4 regions of the Pseudoalteromonas sp. SWXJZ10B genome follow, and region 1 is predicted to be linked to each of the others. Evidence: predicted binding sites of a transcription regulator. Region 1 holds the regulator's gene; each other region holds the start of a gene.
The links. Region 1 encodes sigma-54, which starts transcription at its own class of promoters, with help from an activator protein. Its sites were predicted from a motif close to GTTGGCACGNNNNTNGNNT; they were not measured.
Positions count from the first base shown of each region.

Region 2: the regulator sigma-54 is predicted to act here: its motif matches at 1,440-1,458, upstream of flgJ (flagellar assembly peptidoglycan hydrolase FlgJ).
Region 3: the regulator sigma-54 is predicted to act here: its motif matches at 1,845-1,863, upstream of I6F54_RS17825 (EF-hand domain-containing protein).
Region 4: the regulator sigma-54 is predicted to act here: its motif matches at 1,284-1,302, upstream of I6F54_RS08870 (BON domain-containing protein).

Region 1 is NZ_JADYXD010000003.1:20,730-23,890, reverse strand. Features, by position in the region: gene lptB (LPS export ABC transporter ATP-binding protein) at 1-587, shown strand, start outside; gene I6F54_RS03620 (RNA polymerase factor sigma-54) at 657-2,156, shown strand; gene hpf (ribosome hibernation promoting factor) at 2,183-2,470, shown strand; gene ptsN (PTS IIA-like nitrogen regulatory protein PtsN) at 2,475-2,927, shown strand; gene rapZ (RNase adapter RapZ) at 2,946-3,161, shown strand, end outside.
Region 2 is NZ_JADYXD010000010.1:15,933-19,093, reverse strand. Features, by position in the region: gene flgK (flagellar hook-associated protein FlgK) at 1-385, opposite strand, end outside; gene flgJ (flagellar assembly peptidoglycan hydrolase FlgJ) at 387-1,403, opposite strand; gene I6F54_RS10895 (flagellar basal body P-ring protein FlgI) at 1,570-2,664, opposite strand; gene flgH (flagellar basal body L-ring protein FlgH) at 2,676-3,161, opposite strand, start outside.
Region 3 is NZ_JADYXD010000027.1:9,128-12,288, reverse strand. Features, by position in the region: gene I6F54_RS17835 (TrkH family potassium uptake protein) at 1-775, shown strand, start outside; gene I6F54_RS17830 (flagellar brake domain-containing protein) at 820-1,479, shown strand; gene I6F54_RS17825 (EF-hand domain-containing protein) at 1,944-2,156, shown strand; gene I6F54_RS17820 (calmodulin) at 2,296-2,508, shown strand; gene I6F54_RS17815 (EF-hand domain-containing protein) at 2,586-2,801, shown strand; gene trkA (Trk system potassium transporter TrkA) at 2,883-3,161, opposite strand, start outside.
Region 4 is NZ_JADYXD010000007.1:110,956-114,116, forward strand. Features, by position in the region: gene I6F54_RS08860 (hypothetical protein) at 1-72, opposite strand, end outside; gene I6F54_RS08865 (YqaE/Pmp3 family membrane protein) at 451-609, opposite strand; gene I6F54_RS08870 (BON domain-containing protein) at 682-1,248, opposite strand; gene I6F54_RS08875 (LiaF domain-containing protein) at 1,577-2,245, shown strand; gene I6F54_RS08880 (VOC family protein) at 2,284-2,700, opposite strand; gene suhB (inositol-1-monophosphatase) at 2,977-3,161, shown strand, end outside.

The sequences.
Region 1 (3,161 bases):
ATATGATAGTAGGACTTGTACCTAGCGACAAAGGTAAAATATCGATAGACGATAACGATATTACTCTTTTACCTATGCATAGTCGTGCTAGATTAGGCATTGGCTACTTACCGCAAGAGTCTTCAATATTCAGAAAGCTGACTGTTTATCAAAACTTAATGGCCATTTTAGAAACGCGCAAAGAGTTAAATAAACAAGCTAGAGAAGACACTCTCGATAAATTATTAGATGAATTTAGCATACAACACATTCGTGATAGCCAAGGTATGGCATTGTCGGGTGGCGAACGTCGTCGTGTTGAAATAGCACGTGCGCTGGCAGCAGATCCTAAATTTATATTACTGGATGAACCATTTGCAGGTGTTGACCCGATTTCGGTATTAGACATAAAGAAAATAATAGAACATCTTAAAAATCGTGGGATTGGTGTATTAATTACCGATCATAACGTAAGAGAAACCCTTGATGTTTGTGAAAAAGCCTACATTGTTTCTCATGGGGAGCTGATTGCATCAGGTACTCCAGAACACGTATTAAATGATAAAACAGTACGCGATGTTTACTTAGGCGAGCAATTTAGGCTGTAACATTTACGCCATGTCTTTAAGCATCTGCTAGTATTAATTATAACAACATAAAAGGATTGTTAGAGATACATGAGGCAATCACTACAGCTGCGCATGGGCCAGCAACTTACAATGACTCCACAGCTGCAACAAGCTATTCGTTTGTTGCAACTCAGTACATTGGATCTCCAGCAAGAAATACAAGAAGCTCTCGACAGCAACCCGCTATTAGAGGTTGAAGAAGCAGACTATTCAGAAGACGCTGCAGGTAAAAACGAGCAAAAAGCAGATACAGATGACATAACTGTTAGCGCATCTGCCGATGATGCTCCAAGCGAATACGAACAAGATAGTGGTGAAGCACTTGCAAAAGACACGCTAAGTGACGACATGGCTATGGATGTTAGTTGGGATGAGTACATGAGTGCCGCCCCAGCAGCATCATCGGGTCCGATGCCTGAAGACGAATCAATATACCAAGGCGCCTCTACTGAAACGCTCCATGAGTATTTAATGTGGCAGTTACAACTAACGCCATTTAGCCCTACAGACGAAGCTATTGCTATTGCTATTGTAGAAGCCGTCGATGATTCAGGTATTTTAACACTAAGCTGCGAAGAGATTTTAGAAAGCTTTAATCAAGAAAACGAAGATGATAACGAAGTCGAACTTGATGAAATTGAAGCTGTATTAAAACGCATCCAACTGTTTGATCCTGTTGGTATTGCTGCACGTAGTTTACAAGAGTGTTTGTGTATTCAGCTTAACCAGTTTGATAAAGAAACACCTTACATTAATGAAACAAAAATGATTTTAACCGAGCATATTGATTTATTAGCTGCTCGTGACTATCGTACATTAATGAAGAAAACTAAGCTCAAAGAAGAAGAGCTTAAGGAAGTAATGACATTAATACATACTCTTAGCCCTAAACCTGCAGATACTATTGTAAGAGAAGAATCTGAGTATGTTATTCCTGATGTGTCAGTTAAAAAAATTAAAGGCCGCTGGGTTGTTGAGTTAAACCCAGACAGCATGCCTAAAATTCGTGTTAATAGCCAATACGCGGCAATGTCTCGCACTGTAAAATCCAGTGGTGACAGCCAGTTTATTCGCTCGCATTTACAAGAAGCTAAATGGTTTATTAAAAGCTTAGAAAGTAGAAACGACACGCTATTAAAAGTGACAAATTGTATTGTTAAGCAACAACAAGGCTTTTTTGAACACGGTCCTGAAGCCATGAAACCAATGGTTTTAAATGATGTTGCTGAAATGGTAGAAATGCACGAATCAACAATTTCGCGCGTAACAACCCAAAAGTATATGCACACACCCCGTGGTATATTTGAGCTTAAATATTTTTTCTCAAGCCATGTAAGCACCGAAAACGGTGGTGAATGTTCATCTACAGCAATCCGTGCGCTTATCCGAAAATTAATCGCAGCAGAAAACTCAGCAAAACCATTGAGTGATAGCAAAATAGCGGATATATTGGCTGAGCAAGGAATTAAAGTAGCGAGACGTACAATCGCAAAATACCGCGAATCTCTGGCTATTCCACCGTCAAATCAACGTAAAAGTTTGATTTAAGACGCAAAAAAAAGAGGGTAATGCTTATGCAACTAAACTTAACTGGTCGTCACGTAGAATTAACCGATTCACTAAGAGACTATATTAATACCAAATTTGCGAAGCTAGAAAGACACTCTGATCATATTAATAATGTTCATGTCATTCTCGATGTAGAAAAATTAAATCAAAAAGCAGAAGCCACCATACACGTAAGCGGTGCTGAGCTATTTGCCTCTACAGAACATCAAGATATGTATGCCGCCATTGACTCGTTGATCGACAAGCTCGATCGACAAGTAATTAAACACAAAGAGAAGCTTGCTCGACACTAATATGATGAAATTAAGCTCACTTATATGCCAGGACTGCAGCAAAGCTGCGGTCCTTTTTAATAGCAAAAAAAGAATTTTAGAGTTCATTAGCGAACTTGCTCACGACAAACTTCCGTATTTACCGCAACAAGATATTCTTAATGCTTTAATGAGCAGAGAAAAATTGGGTAGTACAGGTATAGGGCGTGGCATTGCCATTCCTCATGGAAGAATGAGCGGTGCAGAAGAGCCTTTGGCTTTAGTACTCGTTAGCGAAACTCCAATAAATTTTGATGCAATCGATAATCGCCCTGTTGATATTTTCGTCGCACTCATCGTACCAGATGGCGATAACCAGCAGCACTTAAAGACTCTAGCAACCATTGCTGATAAACTAAACAACAAAGATTTTTGTAAACAGTTACGCAGTGCAAAATCAGATGCTGAGCTTTACCAAGTTATTGTCAATCAATCATAGTTTTATAAAGGGTGTTAAATGGAGTTAATTATCATAAGCGGCCGTTCTGGTTCTGGAAAGTCGGTTGCTTTACGCGTTGTAGAAGATTTAGGTTATTATTGCGTAGATAATATTCCAGTTAACTTGCTTCCTTCATTAGTTCGCAGTGTGTCTGATAGCTATGATAAAATTGCTGTTAGCATTGATGTGCGTAACATCCCTAAACAACAAGATGAATTTAACGATATTCTTGAA
Region 2 (3,161 bases), on a different contig from region 1:
CATCTGTCATTACTAATGAGCGGGCAACGGTAGATGACGGCTGATTAAGCGCTTCTTGCACGTTATTAAATAAAGAGTTAATTCCGGTCGAAAGGTTGTTCGACTCTTCAGAAAAAATAGTATCAACTCGATTAGCCTCAGTAATAAACTGATCGAAAAACGATTTATTAGAGGTGTCACGATTTAGCTGTGACTGAGCAAACTCGTTTAGTAATCGGTATGTTTCGCCTCGCCCTACTTGGTTATCAACCATAGTGGTAAATTCAGTACGCTCACGTACGTAGCCTACGGTATTTACATTGGCGATATTTTTACTTGTCGTTTGCAATAGCTCCGAGCTTGCTCTAACCCCAGAACTGGCAATGTTTAATAAATTAAACGACATGTTACTCTACTCCTTGGCGGATCACGTTTGCCGCAATGTCTTTTAGCTGACTGCTATTGAGTACTTTTTTTATTTTGCTGGCATAATTTGGATCGGTTGCATAACCTGCTTTTTGTAATGAATCTAAAAAGTCATTTGGTTTTGCTGTATTTTGTAATGCTTCTTTGTAGCGTGGGTTTTGCGTTAAAAAATCAACGAAGTCGTTCACGCTATCTTTAATTGAATCGTAGGCTCTAAAGCTGGCTTGTTTTTTAACGGGTGTGCCTTGTTCAAACTCAAGCGTTACTTTGCTTGCTTTATCGCCTTCCCAGCTTTTATCTGACTTAATATTAAATAAGTTATTTGAGCTGCCACCGTCACTTTTATTAATAATGTGTTTACCCCAACCGGTTTCAAGTGCCGCTTGAGCAACCATTACCGCTGGGTTTAAACCTATTTTTTGCGCTGCAGTTTTAGCGTGTTCCCACACTGAACTTACAAACTCTTCTGCATTTTTAAATGTTGGGCTATCGGTTTTAGACTCTGTAGTATCGACTTTAGGCTCAGCAATATCGGTTTTAGTACTCTTAACGATAAGATCGGGTTGCTTATTTTTTTGCTCATGAGGAAGAGCTGATCCGACTTGCGTATCGCTGAAAATATCGTTGGTTGTTCTAAGCACCGAGCCTGGCATAAAGTTTTTAGACTCAGGCGATAACTGCTGAACAATTAAATCGGCAAGGCCTAACGATCCATTTGATGAAAGCTCTGTTGAAAGTTGCTGATCGTGCATTTCTTCAAAAAACTTTACGCCACTTGAATTAAATGGGCTGTCTTTGTCTTCAAATGCTTCGTTAGCTTTGCGCATTCCTTTGAGCAACATTTGCGTAAAAATAGCTTCAAATTGTGCGGCCGCTTTTTTGAGCGCAGCTTTGGAAGCATCAGTTGATGCATCGCCACTCGTTAAGGCTTCTTTACGAAGTGAATCTAAGTTGCCTAAATCAAAAAAGTTTTGTTTATCGAGGTGATTAGTTTCCATCGGCTTTTTGACACAAAATGAATAATGCAGTTAAAAATGCAAAAATTGAGCCACTACCGATAAAACAAGGAAGATAAAAATAATAAACTTAAGTTGCTGTAAATAAAAAGCCCTAGCTTCAAAAATATAGGGCTTAAGTAATACGTTATTTATTGACTTGGGTTATTTATATAACAACTAACTGTCCGTTAATTGCGCCGGCTTCTTTTAGTGCTTCTAAAATAGCCATTAAGTCACCAGGCGCTGCGCCTACTTCGTTAATTGCGCGAACTAAATCGTCAAGGCTTACACCTGGATTAAATACAAAGGCGCGCGAGTCGTCTTGGTTTACATCAATAATACTTTGCTGTGTGACAACTGTATCACCGTTTGCTAGCGGGTTTGGTTGTGACACATTTTGTTGCTCTGCAATTGTTACTGTTAAGCCACCGTGAGTTATAGCCGCAGGCTGAAGCTTAACGTTTTTGCCAATAACAATTGTACCGGTGCGCGAGTTAACTATAATTTTAGCGGCCATGTCAGCTGGTTTAAATTCTAAGTTTTCGAGTGTCGATAAGTACGATACACGCTGGGATGCATCGCGTGGTGCAATAACACGGATAGAAACAGAATCAATTGCTTGTGCGCTATTTGGGCCAACTAAGTCATTAATTGTTTTTTCTAGGCGTTTTGCCGTTGTAAAGTCTGGACGGTTTAGGTTGAAGGTAATGTAATCGCCTTGCATAAATGGGCTTTCTACAGTGCGTTCAACTGTTGCGCCATTTGGTATACGACCAACTGTAGGGGTGTTAATTACAACCTTACTACCATCAAGGCCTTGTGCGCCTAAGCCACCAACAATTAAGCTTCCTTGTGCAATTGCATACACGTTACCGTCTACACCCTTTAAAAAAGTTTGTAGTAAAGTACCGCCACGTAAACTGCCTGCACTACCAATAGAAGAAACCGTAATATCTATTGTTTGCCCGGGCTTTCTAAATGCGGGTAATTCTGCATGCACAGCAACAGCGGCAACATTTTTAATTTTAGGACTTTGAGTTGAAGGCAGCGTAATACCAAAGCTGTTCAACATGCCTCTAAAACTTTGTTGTGTATATGAGTTTTGCTCACCAGTGCCCGGTAAACCAACCACTAAGCCATAACCAACTAATTGGTTAGAGCGCACGCCTTCAACCATAGACACATCTTTTATGCGCTCAGCACTGGCAGTAAACTGCCAACCCAATAACGCAACTAAACATAAAGCTTTAAGGCTATTCATGTTGTTACCCTCTAAAATGGAAACAGCGAACTGCTAAAGAAACGTGTAAGCCAACCAGGACTTTGCGCTTCTTGCGTTTGCCCTTTACCTGAGTATTGAATACGTGCATTAGCAATGCGGTTTGATTCAACCGTATTATCGGCGCTTACGTCTTGAGGGCGTACTAGCCCTTCTAAACGAATAAACTCTTCACCGGTATTAAGCGTTAGCCATTTTTCGCCGCGAATAACTAAGTTACCATTAGGTAAAACGCGCATTACATTAACCGAAATATCGCCCACTAAGCTGTTTGATTGGTTTGATTTTGAATCGCCCGTAAACGACGAATCGCTACCAATGCCAAACTGAATACTATCGCCACCTATATTTACAGGTAGACCACCTAAGCCAATCACTGGGTCTAAGCTTGCGTCGGTTTCTTTGTCTGTTTCTGTTTTAGCGGCTTTTGTTGCTTGAGTAGACTCTTGCAATTTAACCGTAATTATATCGCCAGTACG
Region 3 (3,161 bases), on a different contig from region 1:
CGATGCTTCCATGGGGCACTTTGACAGCCCTGTAATTAACTTTATTTGTGTGTTCTTTTTAATTATTGCCGCTGTTAACTTCTCCCTGCACTACGCTGCAGTGGCGAGTCGAAACGTACAAGTTTATATTCGAGACCCTGAGTTTAAGGTGTTTTTGTGTATTCAATTAGCGCTGGTGGTTATTTGTTTTACCGTACTTTCCTCTAATGAAATATTTGCTAATGGCGATGAAACCCTCGATCAGGCATTATTTCAAGCTGTTTCTATGAGTACAACAGCAGGCTTTGCTACTGATAACTTTTCAACATGGCCTTTGTTTTTACCTATTTTACTTATATTTTCGAGCTTTATTGGTGGTTGTGCAGGCTCTACTGGTGGTGGTATGAAAGTAGTGCGCGTGTTCTTACTGTACTTGCAGGGTGTGCGTGAGCTTAATCGTTTGGTGCACCCACGGGCTATATATTCAATCAAGCTGGGTCGAAAGGCGTTGCCAGACAAAGTAGTAGAAGCCGTGTGGGGATTTTTCTCTGCGTATGCGTTGGTGTTTATTATTATTATGTTAGCGCTTATGGGCACTGGTATGGATAACATAACTGCGTTCTCAGCCACTGCGGCTTGTTTAAATAACTTAGGTCCAGGTCTGGGTGATGTAGCATCGCATTATGGCGCTATAACCGATGGTGCTAAATGGTTGCTTACCATTGCAATGGTGTTTGGTCGTTTAGAAATATTTACTTTATTAGTACTATTTACGCCTACATTTTGGCGTGGTTAAACGAGCCATTTGAATTTTAAAATACAAGTTAGTGGGAAAGGGATATGCCAACAAATTTAGAAAAGCTAAAGCATATAAGTGTAGGCAGCTTAGTCGACCTAGAAATATTAACACCTACAAGCAGTAAGCGTGTTAAAACTGAATTAGTTGGTTTACTCGATAAACAGTTTATTATTTTAAATTATCCCAATGCAAAGCGTTTACCTGTGGCGAGTGACTATTTACGTGATGGCGTAATGGTTGTTGTAAGAGCGCTTATTGAAGGTAGTGGTGGGCAAGTTATTGCGTTTCGCCAGCAAATTATGTCGGTAGCCTCTCATCCCGCTAAACTCGTGTTTATAAACTTTCCAAAGCAAGTGCAGTTATTTGCGCTACGCTCACAAACACGCATACCTACCTTATTACCTGCAAAGCTAAAACTAAGTGACGATAGGGTACTTGAAGGCCTTATTAAAGACATTTCACTCACTGGTGTAATGTTTGATATTAGAGGCGATCAGCAAGTTGAAAGTATTAAAGATATGCAATGCACTGTCGTACTTAATAGCAGTGATAAAGATTTTGAAGGTGAAATTTGCAGTGTTAAAGAGCATGCCGCAGGTGTGCACTGTGGAATTAAGCTACTAGCAAGCGAGGATGAAATGAAAGCCTTTATGAAAGAGCATTTTATAGACCCTTCTGCGCTTGAGCCTACCGTTGAATAAATAGGTTTTCGCTTATTTGCAACAAAAAGGCATTTTACGTCAGTATTTATAAAATGTTTTTTTCTCTTTCATAATTAAAATTATTATTTAAATAAAACAACTGATTACGTATTATTTTTTACAGCTTATTTTTTGTTATTAAAGCTTCCTCGTTAAAATTTATCTCAATTATTCTTTAAAATCCCTCCTTTTAAAACCGTACACTTAAAAATGTATCTTTTTATATAAACATAACTATATGTTTTTAATGACTTTAATGTCATCTCTTTAAAACGTGTTGCTAAAGGGCAACAATAACTATTCTAAAAACGCCTTCTTGTTGTACGTTTTATATTTAACTTATTGAAAATTAATAGCTTTTAAATGTTGGCATCTAAGTTGTAATAGTCTAAGTGTACTGAACGAAATCGTGATTCAAAGTGAAATACTTAATCGCACACACATAAATTTGAAGGATACATATTATGAAAAGCATTAATAAAACTTTAGCACTTATCGCTATTGCATCTTCTTCAGCCGCTTTTGCTGCAACAGATTTTGACACACTGGATGTAGACGGCAGTGGCACAATTAGCCAAGCAGAAGCATCAGTAGATGCAAAGCTAATGAGCATGTTTTCTGAGCTTGATACTGACCAAAATGGTGAGTTATCAAAAGAAGAATTTTCAGAAGCTTAATTAAAAAGTATTTATCCTGAGTTGCCAAAGACACCTAAGTAGGCAAGGGAGCTTACGAAAGAGGATAACAAGGAAGTGAAAAATTACGTTTTAAGTTAAACGAAGCAATTTTTTTGATAGAACATTGAAGGATTAAGTTATGAAACATTTAAATAAAGCATTAGCACTTATAGTACTAGCATCTTCTTCCGCTGCATTTGCAGCATCAGATTTTGACAGCCTTGATATCGATGGTAGCGGCACAATTAGCCCAAGCGAAGCGGCAGTCGATACAGATTTAATGGCTGAATTTATTGAGCTAGATACCGACGGTAGCGGCGAGCTTTCTAAAGAAGAATTCGCTAATTACTAATTAATCTTTTCAGATTAAACATTTTTCACAGTCAGGGATCTTTGAAAAGGACTTCCCATATTACTAGGAATATTATTATGAAAACATTAAATACAACACTTGCAGTTATCGTTTTAGCATCTTCATCAGCAGCATATGCCGCAGTAGATTTTGCCTCTTTTGATGCAGATGGTAACGGTGCTATTACAATGGAAGAAGCGAAGGTTAACCCTCAGCTTGTAAAGATTTTTGATGATTTGGATACTGATGGTAATGGTGAAATCTCTAAAGAAGAGTTTTCAAAAGTACAGTAATCAATATTTAAGCATACTCCATTAAAGCCGCCTTAATCAGCGGCTTTTTTGTGTATTAAATTAACTAATTAGAGTAACTAGTTAAAGGAATATAGCACTTACTTGGAATAGTTTTTCTACAACGGTAATGTGTTTTTTGTCGATTAAAAACATGATGACATGATCGCCCGACATAATAATTGTATCATCGTGAGCTATCAACACATCGTCATTACGTACTATTGCCCCAATGGTTGTACCTGCAGGAAGTTTTATGTCGGCAATCGCACGACCAACCACTTTAGATGTGTTTTCATCACCATGGGCAACGGCTTCAATAGCTTCTGCCGCACCTTTACGCAGTGAATACACGTTAACAAT
Region 4 (3,161 bases), on a different contig from region 1:
GTTTGCCCAGTAGGCCCAGCTAAAATAAAAAACGAATGACACAACGCCTGACAGTATAAGTCGAATATTCAATTAGCTACCTCAATATGCGTAAAAGCTTGGTGTAATGATAACACTAGAAGTGATGGTAATATTGTCACTAAATAATAGAGTAATTAATCGCGTATTGTAGATATATAAACAAACTAATATTAAAGATTTCCTAAATGGCATCAATACAGAATCAGAACACTACTGTTAGTTAGAAAGCTTAATTGAAGTAAACAATGGTTTGGCTGAGGGAATGTTGGGAGTGAGTTACAAGAAATAAATCACTTAGTTTGAGTAAATTAAAAATTAGATTTTGATAAAAAATATTTACTTTAAAAATTAATATTGTGAGCCGAACAGTACTGGGGCACTTTTATCATTAGGCCTCAGTAGTCGGCTTACACAATATATAATCTGTCATTATTTTTTCGCAATAATGTAGATTGCATGTATTAACCCTGGGAAATAACCTAGCAGTGTTAATAAAATATTTAACCAAAAGTGCATACCTAAGCCAACTTGCAAAAATACACCTAATGGCGGTAATAAAACTGAAAGTATTATACGAATAATATCCATGACTAAACTCCATTTAAATTAAGCATTAAAAAGGCGTAAAGCCCAGTGTTAGTGGGCCTTAACTATACTGTACTATTCAGCAACAATAGCTAGTTTATCAACTACGTCACGAACATCTTCAGCATTTTTAGCAATTTTAACTGCTAGTTGTTTTTCAGCTTCAGACTCTACTGAACCGTTCAGAGTTACAATACCGTTGTCGGTATCAACATCAATGTCTGTACCACCTACTTCTGAGTCAAACAGGAAGCGAGTTGTGATTACAGTGGTGATTTTAGCGTCCGTTAGGTCGTTATCATCATCGTCCATCATGTCATTGCTTTTATCTTTGGTATCCATGCTTTTAACAACAGTAAGGCTGTTATCAACATCAGATACACCATCTAGGCTAAGTACAAGTTCTTCTGCTAGCTCTTTATCAAGCTCGCTATTAACTTTACCTGTAAGTACTACTTTGCCATTTTTTACATCAGTGTTAATGTCAAAGTTGTTTAGATTAGTGTTCATAAGTAGAACTGTTTCTGCCTTACCATCAATCCAAGCATCTTTACTTTCGTTTTCCCAGCTGTTTGCTTGGGCACCCATAGCCGTAGTACCAAGAACTAGAGCTGCGATAATAGACTTGTTAAATGTTTTCATAATCTTTCTCCTTTTGATTAAAGACACTTTAACTAATGCGAGCTTTGGGCCAACTTTATTTATACTTAAATTTCAATAGGTTGAGTTTACTTTGGAGTGAGGCATTATCTATAGTTGTGTAACTATTTACAGGCTACTCGGTAAAAATTTCTCAAATAGTGAAAATAGCTAGATAATTGCATTTTTGGTTAATCTATCGTTAATATAACAAAATAAAAAACATCATTATAAATTAACCTACTGATAATTAGGGTGATTATATTTGGTGCGTGCTTTGCATACAAACATCAAGAGCAGTATCAATAGTAAATACAATAAGGAATGCCCCATGTCTGTAAAAGTTGAAGACCGCCCAATAGAGCAAGTACGCGAACAAGTAATTGACCAATTAATTTATAATTACAGTCATGGGGTTATTTCTGTTGATGCATTTGAGAGACGTTTAGATGACGCGATGGATGCACCTAACAACGAAGCACTTTTAGCCTTAGTAGAGGATTTAACACTTAATACAGACCAGCAATATAAAGCAGAAAAACAATCGCAATTTTCTCCACATTATAGTGCACAGCAAAACAGTGATGATGATTTTACATTACGCAGTATTTTAGGCTCTAACGAACGAAGCGGTCAGTGGGTTGTCCCAAAAAATATATATTTAAGTAACTTTATGGGATCGGTGGTACTTGATTTTACTGATGCCATTTTTGCGCATCAAAATGTAACTATTCACGTTAACTGTATTTTTGGTAGCGATGAGATTTACGTACCAGAGCATGTAAATGTAGTGTCTAAAATGTTTTGTATTTTAAGTAGCCTTGAAAATAAATCGGTATCACTTAACAAACGCCAAGGTCCTACTATTCATATTGAAGGAAAGGCAGTTATGGGATCGGTTGAAGTAAAAATAAAGCGCACAATTAAAGAAAAATTTATGAGCTTTGCAAATGAGCTAAAAACCCAGTTTGGCACGGGTAATAATAACCGCTCACTATAATTGAGTAGCAGCACTTTAGCGTGCTGCTTAGTATTTTATTATAAATCGTTATTTCGCTCGCTTGGTATATCACTTAAATACTCTACAAACTCAACTTCAAACCCTGCAGGATCAATAAAGTAGACATTCTTTCTGAAAGGATTCTCGCTACCTTGCTTGCTTACTGTAAAACCCACTTTATTTAAGCGCATTACTACTGCGCTTAAATTATTAGTTACATAAGCAAAGTGTGCAAAACCAATTTGATGGCCCGATAAGTTTCTGTTTTCACCCTCACCATGACTGCTTATCGCAATGTAATGCGTGTCATCTCCAAAGTGTACCCAGCGTCTTGGTTTTCCATGCCAATCGCCTCTGCCCTCACTTCTGACTGACCAATGCGGAAATACAGCTTGGTAAAATTTAAGCATACTATTTATATCACTCGCGACTAAGTTTACGTGCTCTAAATACATAATGTTGTCCTATCAATTAAGTTAGGGGCACGATAAAACCTCAAGCTAACTTTAGGTAAAGCGTTATTTAAAATTAATTCAATTTAATTAACACACAAAGGAACATAGTGACTTATTAATTGCTCATTATTATTTTTTAAAAATATAGACACTTTTCAATCTTGTATAAAAAACAAACATAAGTATTTGGGGTTTATTGTTTACTTTATGTCAAAAGTCGCTAAAATACGCCGGCTGAAATATATAAACGTTCTTTTACAACCCAAAGGTAATACCATGCATCCAATGTTAAACATTGCGGTTCGCGCTGCGCGCAACGCAGGCAAAATTTTACTTCGCGCAAGTGAAGATTTATCAAAAGTTGAAGTGCAACAAAAAGGCGCTAACGACTTAGTAACTAACATTGATAAAGAAGCCGAAGCCGTAATTCGTGACACTATTTTACAGTCTTACCCTACTCA